DNA from 2 places in the Rhizorhabdus argentea genome. Region 1 is predicted to be linked to the other one. Evidence: riboswitches for the same ligand, from Rfam matches in the RefSeq annotation. Region 1 holds a riboswitch; the other holds the start of a gene.
What was found. Region 1 has a riboswitch for cobalamin ahead of AAC645_RS03610 (TonB-dependent receptor). Riboswitches for the same ligand answer to the same signal wherever they lie in the genome.
Positions count from the first base shown of each region.

Region 2: it holds a riboswitch for cobalamin, as region 1 does, so the genes downstream of both, cobG (precorrin-3B synthase) here and AAC645_RS03610 (TonB-dependent receptor) in region 1, are expected to answer to the same signal.

Region 1 covers NZ_JBANFK010000003.1:141,129-148,727, reverse strand. The annotation lists gene AAC645_RS03610 (TonB-dependent receptor) at 1-1,656, opposite strand, end outside; cobalamin riboswitch at 1,881-2,127, opposite strand; gene AAC645_RS03605 (histidine phosphatase family protein) at 2,213-2,761, opposite strand; gene AAC645_RS03600 (CbtB domain-containing protein) at 2,973-3,200, shown strand; gene AAC645_RS03595 (CbtA family protein) at 3,217-3,963, shown strand; gene AAC645_RS03590 (ROK family protein) at 4,044-5,021, opposite strand; gene AAC645_RS03585 (serine hydrolase domain-containing protein) at 5,050-6,354, opposite strand; gene AAC645_RS03580 (CoA transferase subunit B) at 6,481-7,131, opposite strand; gene AAC645_RS03575 (CoA transferase subunit A) at 7,244-7,599, opposite strand, start outside.
Region 2 covers NZ_JBANFK010000005.1:24,688-32,286, forward strand. The annotation lists gene cbiE (precorrin-6y C5,15-methyltransferase (decarboxylating) subunit CbiE) at 1-46, opposite strand, end outside; gene AAC645_RS06075 (cobalt-precorrin-6A reductase) at 45-806, shown strand; gene cobJ (precorrin-3B C(17)-methyltransferase) at 770-1,546, opposite strand; gene cobI (precorrin-2 C(20)-methyltransferase) at 1,543-2,274, opposite strand; gene AAC645_RS06090 (precorrin-8X methylmutase) at 2,271-2,900, opposite strand; gene cobG (precorrin-3B synthase) at 2,900-4,036, opposite strand; cobalamin riboswitch at 4,307-4,531, opposite strand; gene AAC645_RS06100 (GntR family transcriptional regulator) at 4,616-5,293, opposite strand; gene AAC645_RS06105 (hypothetical protein) at 5,564-6,367, shown strand; gene AAC645_RS06110 (cysteine hydrolase family protein) at 6,424-7,104, shown strand; gene AAC645_RS06115 (hypothetical protein) at 7,127-7,599, shown strand, end outside.

The DNA.
Region 1 (7,599 bases):
GATGCGGTCTCCATTGCCGTATCGCGACCGGCTCGCGGTATAGTTGCCGTCGATCGCCAACCAGGTCTTCGGCCGCCAGAATGCCACCAACTCATAGCCGCGGCGCTTGCTTGCGCCCGTAGGCTCGACCGCGTTGGAGTCGCCGATGAAGCGCAGTTCGCTGTCGACGTTCAACCACCAATAGGTCGCGGTCAGCGCAAAACCGGGCAATTGCCATCTAGCGCCGACTTCACGGCCTTCACCCCGCACGAGCACGGGCACCGGCGCCTCGGCGTTGACCGCGCCCCGCACATCGTTGGAATGAAAGCCGCGGCCCCAGTTGCCATAGAGCTCGAGCCGACGGGTCGGGGAGTAGGCTATCGACACCCTCGGTGAGAAGATTGCATCATTGCCATTGCCCTCTCCGGCGATGCCCGCCGCCTGGTCCTTCGCACGCACGACATAGTGGTAATAGTCGCCGCGCACGCCGCCGATCAGACGAAGGCCAGTGAAGGGCATCCAACTCGCCTCGCCGTATAGCGCTGCCGAGGCTTCCTCGACATGATGGCGACCAAGCGACGCGAGGAATAATCGTGCGCTCGTCCGATAGACGCCAACGTTGCCGATGTGATCGTATCGCTCTTCCGTGCCGAGAGACAAGGTGAGAGCCGGCGTCACGGTCCAGCGCTTCTCGCCCCGCGCACCAACGATCCAGCGCCTGTCGAATTGGCGGATTTGGGCGCTGGTCCCGTCGGGGTCGGTGTAGGTAGGATTGGAATACATCGACCAGTCGTAGAACTGGCCATAGAGGTTCGCGTGCCAGTCGGGCTGGCGAACCGCGACGTTGGCGACGAGCCGACTGGTCTCGCCGCGCGCGGTGGAGTCGGGCGAGCAGAAGACATCTCTGCAGATGGCGGAACCGATGATCCGCTCGGGTATCTGCTCGGTCGGGTGCCACGTTGCATGATAGGCATGAAACGACGCTTCGACCTGTCCCGCACCGGCGGGCGCCGTATATTTGGCGAAACCCGAGCCATGCCGCAGATGTTCGGGTGATTCCCAGGGACCGTTATAGATCTTGGCCTGCGCGACCAGCGTCAGCTTGCCTGAACCTGCGCCGCCTATCGTGCCGCCGGCCGCGATGCGGCCATAGCCGTACGAACCTCCCTCGACCGAGATCCATGGCGTAGCGAAGCCATCGATCGTCGTCATGTAAGCTGCGCCTGCCAGCGCGAAATCGCCGCCATCAGCGCGGTACGAGCCTTTACGGAAATCTTCGCGTGCGACGATTTCGGGGATGAGCCCGTTGAGGTCGAGATAGCCTTGGCCGTGACCGTGGGTACGCAAGTTCATCGGTACGCCATCGATATAGGTCGCGAAGTCGGAACCGTGATCGAGATTGAAACCGCGGAGGAAATATTGATTGGCCTTGCCGCTGCCCGAATGCTGGGCGGCGACCATGCCGGGCACTGCTTCAAGCAGTTCGGCGACACGCAACAAGGGGCGGACGAGCAGGTCAGCGCCGGCAATCGTGCCCTCGCTGGCCGCGTGCGCCACGCCGATCTTCGCCTCGCCGCGGCCGAAGACGACGATATCGCCGGCTGGTTCCGGCGCAGGCGCCGCCTGACCTTCCTGGGTCTGTGCCAATGCCGGTGTCGCGCTGCACGCAATGGCCATAGCTGCGCATCCAGGCCACCACATCCATAAACCGATGATGTTCTTCATTCCCGTCCCCGTCGGCGCCAAGCGACGTCGGGCCGGGGCGTGCCGTTCACGAACGGTCGGCGCGCACGACCGCCGGGCGCCCGAGGGCGACAGACGTGCGCATCCGTGCGGCCCCAGCCGCTCGTTCGTCGCTCAGACGGAAGAAACCGTGCCCCGGTCATCCCCTGGACCAAAGCAAGAGCGACCAGACGCCGGCAGGTCTCCTGGCTCGCGGGTCATCGCTCGATGCACGGCCTTCCCAGGCCTCGCATGACTTAGCGTCCGGCCCAGTGGCTGGCGGCTCGGGACATCTCGTCCGCACCGCACATGTGCATCGCGCTCGCCGCTTACAGTTGCAGGGACAGCTGCGGATTTGGGAGAAGCCCCCCGTACCGCATTCCCGTTTTAAGCCTCTTGCGAGGCACCGGCGCGATCTATGTCCCTGCACGGCCTTGCGGCACGGGCTTGGACGGGGCGGCCATTAGGCGAAGCGATACTGCGCCGCAAGGGGGGCGGCGCGCGCCAGCGATCAATCGACGTTGAGCGACTGAAGCCGCCAGATCCGGTTGAACGACATATGCGTCGCGGCGAGCGGCCCAATGTCGATCCGCATCGTCGATGCCGGAGACAGATCCAGCGCAGCCACGAGCGCTGCCCTGACGACCATCGGGTGGGTTATGGCCAGGATATGCGTGTTGCGCTCCGTCTGCGCCTGCAACCAGCGCGACACACGTGCGACGACATCGGACAGGCTTTCCCCACCGGGCGCACCTTTCGCCGGGTCGGCCAACCACGCCGAGAGCGCGCCTGCATCGCGCCGCTGGATCGCCTCGAAGCCCTGCCCTGCCCACGCGCCATGGTCGATGTCGCGCAGGCTGTCGACGACCGATGCATCGAGAGCCAACGCATTGGCGGTTTGTCGGGCAGCCAGGGCCGGGCTGACCATTACGAGTTCTACGCTGGCGGGCAGTTTATAGCCGGCCGCCTTGCGATTTCCGCCGTCGTCGAGTGGATCTCCCGGACCGGAAAAGCCGCCTTGGCGGGCCGAGGCCGTGGCCGCATGGCAGAGGAATGTCAGTCGGCTGGCCAGGGCTGGTCTCCATGGATCGTTGACGCTGTGGCGGATTTCGGCCTACAGCGATTCCTGCAATGACCGAGGAAGAAGCCGGTGTAATTCCGGCACGGTCGCGCCACTGTTATCGTCAGCCTTTGTCCGCTGTCGAGAGTCAGACCTTCCTCGGACCGATTGGAACACCGGCGGGACGCGGAATCCCGAAAGGAGCATGACAATGGCCACGGCAGCCCTTTTCGCAGACGACATCTTCATCCCGTTGCCGGGAACGGTGGTCATACCGCTGCGAGACATCGTGCCATGGGGTATTTTCGGAACGCTGCTGGCGATGATCTTCCTCTATTTCGTCAGCACCGAACAAGGTGCGCTGTCGCTGTTCAGCGGCATGTACGTTCATGAGTTCGTTCACGACGGACGCCATCTCCTCGGATTCCCCTGCCACTAAGGCGGGGGAATAGGTCATGGTCAGAGATTTGCTCGTTCGCGGGATGCTCGCCGGCATTCTCGCCGCGGTTCTCGTCACCTTGTTCGCGCGCGTCGTAGCTGAACCCCAGGTCGATCTCGCAATTGCCTACGAAGCCTCCCACGCGGCACACGAAGCGCATGACATGCCCGGCATGGTCACGACCGAAGATCCCGAGCTGGTCAGTCGCACCACCCAGAAAGGACTCGGCCTGCTCACCGCACTGACCTTGTATGGCGCGGCAGTCGGCGGCATCTTCGCGCTCGTATTTGCGCTCGTCTATGGACGTGCGGCATCCAGCGGACCGCGGTCATTGGCTCTTCTGTTGGCAATCGGCGCCTTCATCGCCATTGCGCTGGTTCCCGCGCTGAAATATCCGCCGACCCCGCCCGCCGTCGGCCAGCATGAAACCGTGGCTTTCCGGACCGTCGCCTATTTTTCGATGATCGCCCTGTCGCTCGTGGCCATGGTTATCGCGGTGAAGATAAGCCGGCTGCTCAGCGGTCGCCTCGGATCATTCAACGCCGCGCTGATCAGTGTGGCCGGCTACATTGCCATCGTCACCGCGGTGCAGTTCGCGCTACCGGCGATCGACGAAGTGCCGGCCGATTTCCCGGCCGTCGTGCTCTGGAACTTCCGCGTTGCGGCGATCGCACTTCAACTCGCATTGTGGGTGGTGATCGGGGTGGTCTTCGGGGCCGTGGCGGACCGCAGATTACGACGATCTGCCTCGCGCAGCCGATGAAGCGAGGGCTCTGCTCTTCAGTTGAACTTGTACCCCCGACCGATCGTACGGGGTTCGAACTGATCTGATCCAGACCTGACTCAGCAGGCCTGCCCTGCGGCTCGCCTGGCCAGCAGCAGCGCCCCGATCAGGCCCGCTTCCTGTCCCAGCACGGAGCCACGAATGATCTCGGCAAGGTCGGCGCTCTCTGCGAAATAGCCGGCGTTGATCCGCGCAGCGTGGGTCCTGACCCGTTGCAGGAGCCCAGGCGCGTTCATCACGCCGCCGCCGAAGACTATCCGGTTTGGCGAGAGCACGCTCATGACCGCTACCGCAAGATGGGCGAGGTACCAGGCTGCTATCTCATGTGCCGGGTGATCGGCCGCAAGGTCGGAGAGCTTTTGCCCCCACCGCGCCATAATTGCGGGACCACTGGCCAGCCCTTCGATGCAGCCGCCATGATGGGGACAGACGCCGGGAAAATCTTGATCGAGGGGATGACGGGGCGGGGCGATATGCCCCATTTCCGGATGTCGAAAACCATGTACGGGCAGCCCGGCGATAACGGCGCCGCCCCCAATGCCGGTCCCGATGGTGATGTAAACGAGGGTCGAGCGATCGCCGTCTGCCATCTCGGCGGCTTCGGCCATGGCAGCCGCGTTGACATCCGTGTCCAGTCCAACGGGGATAGCGAATTCTGATCGAAGGCTGGCCGCTGGCGACACGCCGCTCCATCCCTTCTTCGGCGTCCTCCGAAGCGCACCCCAATCCGGAGCGCCGGGATCCAGCTGCAGTGGGCCGAAACTGGCAACGCCGATCGAGGCCATCGGGCCGTGACGCGCCTGTGCCTCCTTGAAGAAGGTCAGCGTGGCATTCATAGTCGGGCCAGGGGCTTCGGTGGCTATCGAGGTCCGTTCCAGCCAAGGCTGGCCCGGCTTGCCGACCGAGCACAGGAATTTGGTGCCCCCTGCCTCGAGGCAGCCGTAGAGCAGATCCCCATCATTCTCCTGAACTGCTGGACGCTGCTCGTCAAAGGCCACGGTTGGCCCTGTCGGGGTTGCGTGATCGCTTGATATCATGGGCGCCAACTCCAGCTGAGCAGGAGCTCTATTTCTCCAGCTCAAGCCAGTCCTTCGTCGGCTGGTGATAGAGCATGTCGAAAACTTCGAGCTGCATCCCGGTCGGTTCGACCGCGTTCGAGTTCCAAAGCATGCCTACGCCAGCCTTGAGGATCGGATCGAACAGGATCAGCGAGCGATATCCGTCAACCGCTCCCCGATGACCGATCACCTCGCGGCCGGCATAATGCCAGATCCGCCAGCCGAGGCCGTAGGAAGCATCCTTGAGCACCTGGTCGAGTTCGCGCTGGCGGTGGACGGAGAAGGTGCGAATCCGCGGCGAATGCAGTTGGCGCAAAACCTTCGGCGACAGCACGCGGGGCGCTTCGCCCATCTGGGCGCGCATCCAGATGCCGAGATCAATGATCGACGAGTTGATCCCGCCGGCCGCCGGCGTCCTGTAATAGGCGTCCGCCACCTTCAGCTCGCGCCGGCCCTGATGGGGACGCGCCCAGCTCGGCGAAGACTCCAGGCCCTCGCGGGTCGTGGTCGCCGATTGCATCCCAAGGGGGCCGAATATCTCTTCCTGAACCAGCTGAGCATAGCTTTTGCGGCCGGCATGTTCGGCCGCTTCGCTAGCGGCGTCATAGGCGATGTTCTGATAGCTGTAGCATTTGCCCGGAGGGCACAGCAGCGGGATCTGGTTCAGCCGACTGCGGATCTCCTTCGGATCCTTGCCATCCTCCAGGTCGCGATCATAGGCGTTCTTCCAGATGCCCAGGCTCTGCGACAGGAGGTTGTCGATGGTCGCGACATTCTGCGCATCCTTCGGCAGCTTGAGCGATGGTGCCCAGCGCGAGACCGGGTCGCTCAGCGACAATTTCTTCTCTGCCGCCATCTTGGTGAGCAAGGTCGCGGCCACTCCCTTCGAAACGGATGCCCAGCGGAACACGGTATGCGCATCGACCGGCTTCCCCTCGGGCCCATCGGTGGTGACGCCATAGCCCTTGGCGAAGCTGATCTCGCCATTCTCGATGGTGACGATCGCGACACCCACCACCGACCGTTCGGCGGCAAGCTCACGCATCCGCTGATCGAGCCGGCGATAATCGATCCGGGTCGGGCCGCTCTTGCTGATGCCGATACGGCTGAGGTCGATCGACAGCCGGGCGACCGGCGGCCTGGCGGTCTCCTGCGTCCTGCGCAGATAAAACCCACCGGCAGCGAGAAAGGCGATCAGGAGCGCAACGAGGACCGCGCCGGCCACCACCAGCCCACGCTCGATCTGAACGACAGCGGGCACCTCTGCTTCCGGCGGAGCCAGCGAATTGGCCTTGATATCTTTATCGGACATGAGCGCGGGGACGGGACCAGCAGGCAGGAGGGACGGCAGGCATAGCAGGTCGGGTGGCGAACGCCCGCCCGGCCCACTGCCGCTCAACCCACGACATGCACCATCCAACGCGGCATCGAAAGACCGTCAGCTCAGATATTTGGCAGTGGTCTTCGACGCGAGCTCCTCTGCGGTGACACCCGGCGCCAGCTCGATCAGCCTGAACGGAGAATGGTGGTCGGGCCGCTGGAACACGGCGAGGTCGGTCACGATCATGTCAACCACGTTCTTGCCGGTCAGCGGCAGCGTGCAGGCCGGAATGAACTTCGGATCGCCGTTCTTCGACGTATGCTCCATCACCACGATGATCTTCTTGACGCCGGCAACGAGGTCCATGGCCCCCCCCATGCCCTTCACCATCTTTCCGGGGATCATCCAATTAGCGATGTCGCCCCCTTCGGAGACTTCCATCGCGCCGAGCACCGTCAGGTCGATATGACCGCCGCGGATCATCGCGAAGCTGTCGGCGCTGGAGAAGAAGCTCGTCGAGGGCAACTGGCTGATGGTCTGCTTGCCGGCGTTGATCAGGTCGGCATCCTCCTCGCCCTCGAAGGGGAAGGGACCGATGCCGAGCATACCGTTCTCGGATTGCAACGTCACCGTCATCCCTTCCGGGATGTTGTTTGCAACCAGTGTCGGGATGCCGATGCCGAGGTTGACGTAATAACCGTCCTGAAGCTCGCGCGCAGCGCGCGCCGCCATCTGATTGCGATCCCAGCCCTTCACTGCCGTGGCCATCTTGCTTGTCTCCCTTATGGCCTGATCGGCCGATCTCTTGTCCCAGGAAAAGCCTGGTCCCAGCTACACCTGACTCAGCGGAGGCAGCCGAGCGCCGCCCCACGCCGAGCGATCACGCCGCTTCGCGCGGCCGGGTCGTGCGGAACTCGATCTTCTTGTCATAGGGTGCGCCGAGCACGAGCCGCTTCACATAGATGCTGGGCAGGTGGATCTGGTCCGGATCGATGCTGCCGACCGGCACGATCTCCTCCACCTCGGCGACGCAGATCTTGCCTGCGGTCGCGGCCGGCTGGTTGAAGTTGCGCGCGGTCTTGCGGAACATCAGGTTGCCGCTTTCATCCGCTTTCCAGCCCTTGATGATCGACACATCGGCGCGAATGCCGCGCTCGAGCACATAAGTCTCGCCGTCGAACTCCTTGGTCTCCTTGCCTTCGGCGACAAGCGTGCCCACCCCGGTCTTGGTATAGA
Region 2 (7,599 bases), on a different contig from region 1:
TCGTCAACCACGGCGTTTGCCGAAGCTGCGCAACAGGGTCAGCCATGCCGAATATTCTCCTTCTGGGCGGCACCACCGAGGCCAGCGCGCTCGCCCGCCTGCTGGCGGCCAGGAGCATCCGGGCAACGCTGAGCTACGCCGGCCGAACGCAATCCCCTCAACCGCAACCTGTGCCGGTGCGCATCGGGGGCTTTGGGGGCGTCGCCGGGCTGGCGGACTATTTGCGCGACCATCGGGTGACGCATCTGGTCGATGCGACCCACCCCTTCGCCGCGACGATGAGCGCCAACGCCGTCGAGGCTGCCCGGCTGACCGGGGTCGCACATATCGCGCTTACCCGCCCCGCCTGGGTGGCTTGCCCCGGCGACCGCTGGAGCCATGTTGCCGGCATCAATGACGCCGTAGCAGCGCTGGCAGGGACGCCGCGCCGCATCATGCTGGCCTTGGGGCGGATGCATGCGGACGCCTTCGCTGCCCAGCCGCAGCATCATTATCTGCTGCGCTTCGTGGATGCGCCTGACCAGCCCCCGCCCCTGCCGCACTACAGTCTGGTGGTCGATCGCGGCCCGTTCGGCGTGGATGGCGATATGTGCCTGCTGCAGGAACACGCCATCGATCTGCTGCTGTGCAAGAATGCCGGCGGCGCGGGAGCCGAGGCCAAGCTTATCGCCGCCCGGCAACTGGGCCTGCCGGTTCTGATGATCGACCGACCGATCATCCCGATGCGCCGGGAAACCTGGCACCCCAGTGAAGTGCTGGCCTGGCTGGGTCATGATGCCGAGCCCATCGCCGAGCGGGGCGTGTAGAGAAACGCGCCGCCCGCCCGCTCGATGATCCGGGTCTGGCTCGATCCGACGATAACGACGGTGCGCATGTCGGCCATATCGGCGCGAGCCTGTTCCAGCGCGATGATCCGCAGATCCTCCTCGGGCGTCGACACAGCCCGGGCGAACAGCACCAGACGATCATCGCCGCAGGCTTCGCGCAGCACTTCGAGCACGCGGGCAAAAGCTTCCGGGCGGGCTTTCGAGCGCGGGTTGTAGAAGGCCATGGCAAAATCAGCCTCAGCCGCCAGCCGCAGGCGCTTTTCAATCAACGACCATGGCTTGAGGTTGTCCGAAAGGTTGATGGCGCAAAAATCATGGCCCAGCGGCGCTCCGGCGCGCGCACTGGCCGCAAGCATGGCGGTGATGCCCGGCATGACCCTGATATCCACGTCGCGCCAATGGGCGGGCCCGGCTTCCAGCGCCTCGAACACTGCCGCCGCCATGGCGAACACGCCCGGGTCGCCGGACGACACGACCACTACCCGCTTGCCCTGCGCCGTCAGCTCCAGCGCATGGGCGGCCCGGTCCAGTTCGACCCGATTGTCGGAGGGATGCAGCGTCAGCCCCACGCGCGGGGCCACCCGCGCCACATAGGGGATATAGCCAATGACATCGCTGGCACCGGCGAGCGCAGCGGTCACCTCGGGCGTAATCAGCGAGTCATTCCCCGGCCCCAGTCCGGCAATCGCGAGCCAGCCGCCATCGGCAACCTGGCTCATGGCCGGCGTCCCTGTCCATGGATCAGCAGGATGGAAAAATAGGGCGTGACGCTATCGGCATCGATGAGCCGCGTTACCTTCTGGCCGGGCATGGCAGCATGTTCCACAAGCCAGGCGACATCCTCGCGCCCGGCAGCGGTTACGGCGCGGCGCAGTTTGGCCAGGTTGCGTCCGATCTTCATCACCACCAGGGCATCGGTATCGCGAATACGGCGGACAAGCTCCTCCTCCGGCAAGGTCGCCATCGCCACGGTCAGCACGTCGTCGCCCCAGGTAATCGGCAGGCCCGTCGCATTCCAGGCTCCGGCCATGCCGGTGATGCCCGGCACCACCTCCACCGGCACCATCCCCGACAGGCGGGAATGCAGGTGCATGAACGAGCCATAGAAAAACGGATCGCCCTCGCACAGCACCACCACATCCTTGCCCGCCCGCGCGAGAGCGGCCAGCCGCTCGGTGCATTCGGCGTAGAAGCCGGAAAGGCAGCTATTGTAACGCGGATCAGCGAGTGGGATTTCCGTCGTTACCGGATATTCCATGGCGATCTCGATCGCATCGGCGCGCAGCATCTCCGCGGCGATGCGCCGCGCCTGTCCGGGTCGCCCGGCCTTGCGGAAATAGGCCACATGGCCCGCACCGCGCACCAGCCGGTCAGCCCGCACGCTAAGCAGATCCGGCGCGCCCGGGCCCAGCCCGACACCGTGGATCGTTCCCACCGGGCCGCTCATTCCGCGCGGCTCGCCAGTGCGTTGATGGCAGCGACCGTGATGGCGCTGCCTCCCAGCCTTCCTTCGACGACGCAGCAGGGCGCCGGCGGAGCGATCCACAGCGCAGCCTTGGACTCCACCGCACCGACAAAGCCCACCGGACAGCCGATGATCGCTGCGGGACGGGCGCAATCCGGGTCCTCCAGCATATTGAGCAGATGAAACAGGGCGGTCGGCGCATTGCCGATGGCGACTACCGCGCCCGCCAGATGCGGCCGCCACAGTTCCAGCGCCGCTGCCGAGCGCGTGTTGCCCATCGCCCGCGCCATGTCTGGCACCTGATGATCGTGGAGCGTGCAGATTACCGGATTGGACGCGGGCAATCGCCCACGGGTAACCCCCTCGCTCACCATCCGCGCATCGCACAGGATCGGTGCGCCATTTGCCAGCGCCGCACGTGCCGTGCTGGCAAACCCGATCGAGAAGCGGATATGCGGAGCCAGCTCGACCATGCCGGAAGCATGGATCATGCGCACCGCCAGCGGCTCTTCATCGACCGTGAAGCGGGCAAGATCGGCCTCTGCGCGGATCGTGGCGAAGGATTGGCGATAGATCGCCGCCCCATCGGTTTCATAGACATGCGGCATCAAACGGCTCCAAAATGAGCAAGAACCTCGAGCCGGCTGAGAGCCGGCCAGACAGCCGGCGAGCCAGCCGGCGCGTCGAGGGAAATATCGTAGAGGCCATCTCGACCGGTCAGAGTGACGTCGGCGCTACGCGGGCAGGCGCATCCTTTGGCGCAACCTGACACATGGAGTCGCCCGGCAACCAGCGGTGCAAGGCGGCGCGCTACGTCACGCGTTTCCACCGATGCTTGTGGGCAATGCGGGAAGCCGGGGCAGGCGTCGGCGCGCAGCAACGGATCGGCAGGATCGGTCACCAACCCGCGCGGGGAGGCAAAGGACGGATCGCCTTCCACCAAGACGATCCGCCAGGGCGTGAACCGCAGGGCCTGTGTCCCGCTATCCTGGGCGACCAGTTCGGCAAGAACCGATGCTTCTAGCCGGCCAAAGGGCAAACCGAAGGCCATGCCGAGACGACACGGCCCCGGCTGAACGCGTGCGACCGACGTCATCGACGGCACGTTTCCTGTCGCCCAGTTCGGCAGCTCGGCGGTGTGGCGGGCCATGCGCCCAGCTTCTCCACCGCCGCTTTCGAGGAACCACCAGGCTAGGGCGACCAGTGCATTCGCTTCCCCCCCATGGGGCACGGCAACGCCGGTGGACCGTCCATCGGCGCGCAGGATCAGCTTGCCATCGGCGCCGCGCTCGATGCGAAAATCCCCCCCATCGGAGCCTAGCGCGCATCCCACCCCGGCATCGACAACGAAACCCACCTTACCCGGCAACTCGGGTAGCTCGCCTAGTCGGGCCGCGAGGTCGCTCGCAACCCGATCGGTGTCATCGCCTTCCTGCCAGTCCGGCGCGACCAGGATATTGCGCCTTCTTTCCAGGTCGGCGTCAGCATCAACCAGATCTAGTGCCACAAGCTGTTGAACGAGTTGCGGCCAGTTGCCCTCGCCCACACCGCGAATCTGGAGGTTGGCCCGCGATGTCACGTCGATCAGGCCGTTGCCGTGCCGGTTCGCCGCAGCACAAAGTTCTCGAACCTGCGCAGCCGTCATGCGTCCGAGCCGGGGCTTTACACGCACCAGCAGTCCGTCGCCCGACATCATCGGCCGCCATGCATCGGGACACCAGCCCTTTGCCGTGAACCCGCTCATTACCCGCTCTCAGTTGGGTCGGGCGTCGCTAACGGTTCCGCATCCCTGCGGAAACCATGGTGCAGCATTCCGCGACAGACAGGTCATGGCAATTCTCCCCGCGCGCCAAGGCGACAATCGGATGGGGCTTGCCAGTTGATTACCGGCCGGCGCGCAGCCACGGGCTGACGCCGGAGCGCCCGTGGCCACACGACCGTGCAGCCCCAGCCGCACAGCTTCGTCGCCCAGACGGAGAATTACCGTGCCAAGACCATCCCCTGGGTCATGGCAAGAGCGACCAGTGCACCGGCAGGTCTCCTGGCTCGCGGGTCACGGCTTGATACGCACCTTCCCGGAGCGCCTTTAGGCGACTTCCAGTGGTCGCTCCCGCAAAGAGAGCCTGCGCATCGCGCTATCCGCTTACAGTTGCAGGGACAGCTGCGGATTTGGGAGCAAGCTCCCGCACCGCATTCCCATTAAAGCCCCTCGCGGGGCACCGGTGCGATCATCGATTCCCCGGACTGCTCCGGAAAATCACCGCTTCCTTAGCCCGGTTGTTGGCGAATGCCAATCCGGATGGGGCATTGCTTTCGATGTTCGTCAAGCTTCGGCAACGCTCAGGCCAGCGGCCTGACCGGTGCACAATTCTTCGAAGCTCTGCTCGACCAGCGTGACGTGGTACAGCATCGCGCTGTGAGCCGCCGCGGCATCGCCGCGGACTATGGCCGAAACAACAGCATCATGCTCCTCCAGCGAGCGCGGTAGCCGGCCCTCGACGTGGAACTGCGCGCGCCGGAAAGGGGCGAGCCGCCGCCGGATCGAAGCCGCCGTTTCGGCCAGGACGGCATTATGGGCGCCCTTGTAGATCATTGTGTGGAGCGCATGGTTGGCATCCGCGAAGGCGGCCGGGTCGTTGTGCGCCGCAATCTCCTTCATCTGGTCGTGCAGCGCTTGTAGCCTGCGGCGCTCGGTTGGTCCCATCGACAATGCGGAGAGCCGGGCGCAGGTCGCCTCGAGTTCGCCCATCGCGACGAACAGATCCTCGAGCTGGGCGGGGGTCACGCTGGCCACAACCGCACTTCGCCGCGGCCGCATCTCGATCAGCCCGGTAGTGGCTAATTGACGTAGTGCCTCCCGCACCGGCGTACGCGAGACTGAATAGCGTTGAGCGAGATGTTGTTCGTCCAACCGGGAACCGGGCGCGAATTCGCCGGAAAGGATGGCCTCCGCCAAATCGTCGGCGAGCTTATCCACCGTCGTCCCGCTCGACACGTTCATCCTTCCGTTCGCGTTGGGCAACCTTCGCGCCCGCCAGGATGGGGCGCCTGAAATCTTGCATACAAATATGAGGTCCAAGCGACAATCCCGTTGCCGACTCAAATATTGTATGCAAGTCTGACATTGCGCATACAAATTTCGTCTTAAAGATCGAGTATGCGCGTGTTCGCAGAGGGGGTGTCTGGGCGCTAACCAATCAGGGAGCGACCCAAGATGCGAACGATATACAAAGGGGTAACCGCCGCGCTGCTAGTCACTTGCTGCAGCAGCGTGGCATCGGCCGAGGCGTGGGAGCTTCACGGCTTCGGCGATGTTTCCGTCAAGAAAGACTATGTCACGCCGCGCGGCCTCGTCGTCACCACGGACGGTGCCATGGTTCACCTGGTCAACGGGCTTTCGGTGAACAGCCCGAGCGGGGTATCGATCTATGCGGGCACCTTTCTTGCGCTCAACCCGGGCCATGCCACGGGTGGCGAGCCTCTCAACGAATTCGACTGGTGGGTTGGTGCCAGCGTCCCAGTCGCCGAGGGGCTAACTGCCAGCATCGAGTATGGGCATTGGATTTTCCCCGACACCATCCCCTACGATGAACGCAACATCCAGTTCACGCTAAAATATGCTGACAAGCCGAAGAACGGCTTCTCAATCAATCCGCACGCCAACATATTCTGGTCGGTGAACAGCAAGTCGTCGACCGTCGTACTCGGCAAACCGGATGGGACGGGCTACTTCGAACTGGGTGTGACGCCGACCTACGCCGGTAAGGGGTTCACCCTGACGGCGCCGACCTGGATGTCGATCGGGCCTAAGGAATACTGGGTATCGGAGGGCAATAAGGCGCTCGTCGCGACGCTTGTCAACGGCGGTGACCGCAGCAACCTCGGCGTGTTCTCGACGGGTCTGAAGGCTTCGGTGCCGCTCAGCCTAGGCGGCAAGGCCGGTGCCAGCGTTTATGCGTTCGGCCAATATTATCACATGTTCAACGATGGTCTGGTCGCATCCAAGCAACTGCTGAACAACGGCGACCAGCGCAATCACTTTAACTTCGGCGTCGGCATGGGTTGGGGGTTCTAACCGGGAGGTTACCGGTTCTACGTCATCCCAAGCGTGCCAAAAATGGAGAAGCGGCCATGTCCACAGTGCCTGCTAAACCCTATGATTTCAGCCTCGATCCCCAGCGGGCCGCATTGCTGATCATCGACATGCAGCGGGATTTCATCGAACCGGGAGGCTTCGGGGAGATGCTCGGCAACGACATCTCCCAGCTCCGCCCGTCGATCGAGCCGCTGAAAGCCTTGCTCGCTTCCGCTCGGCAAGCTGGACTTTTCGTCATGCACACCCGCGAAGGCCACAAACCCGATCTTTCCGATCTCCACGAGGCCAAGCGGGTGCGCGGCAAGAGCGCAAAGACGATCGGCGACCAAGGGCCGATGGGCCGCATTCTCGTCATCGGTGAGGCGGGCCACGACATCATCGACGCGCTGTACCCGATCGCGGGCGAGCCGGTGATCGACAAGCCCGGCAAGGGTGCCTTCTATAACACCGAGCTGTCCGGCCTGATCGCCGAACATGGCATTACCCAGCTGATCGTCTGCGGCGTCACCACCGAGGTCTGCGTCCACACAACGGTTCGCGAGGCCAATGACAGGGGCATCGACTGCCTTGTCCTGTCGGACTGCACCGGATCCTATTTTCCCGAGTTCCATGACGTCGCGTTGCGGATGATCGCCGCCCAGGGCGGCATTTTCGGATGGGTTGGCGACTCCACGGGCGTCATCGCCGCGCTCACCGCACCGGCGGAACCGGCATGAACCAAGCAAGGGGGTTTGCATCATGACCAGCGTCACCAAAGCCGGGCCGGGCCCGGCGAAACTGCCCTGGTGGACACCGGGAGACTGGAACGCCTTTTTCGGTTTCGGCACCAACATTCTCGTCAACGTGCTGGTGCTGACTGGCCTGTTGCGGTTCGTGCTGAAGCTTCCCGACGAGATCATCTTCGGGCGGATCCTTCCCGCCGTTGGGCTGATGCTCTTCCTGAGTACGGTTTATTACGCCTATCTTGCGCGGAAGCTCGCCGAGAAGACCGGCCGCGACGACGTCTGCGCGCTGCCTTCGGGGATCAGCGTGCCGCACATGTTCGTGGTGGTGTTCGTGGTGATGCTGCCGATCCTGCTCTCCACCGGCAATCCCGTCGACGCGTGGAGCGCGGGCCTGACCTGGGTGTTCGTGCAGAGCTTCGTGCTGATGATCGGCGGCTTCATCGCCCCGGTGATCCGCAAGATCACGCCGCGCGCGGCGCTGCTCGG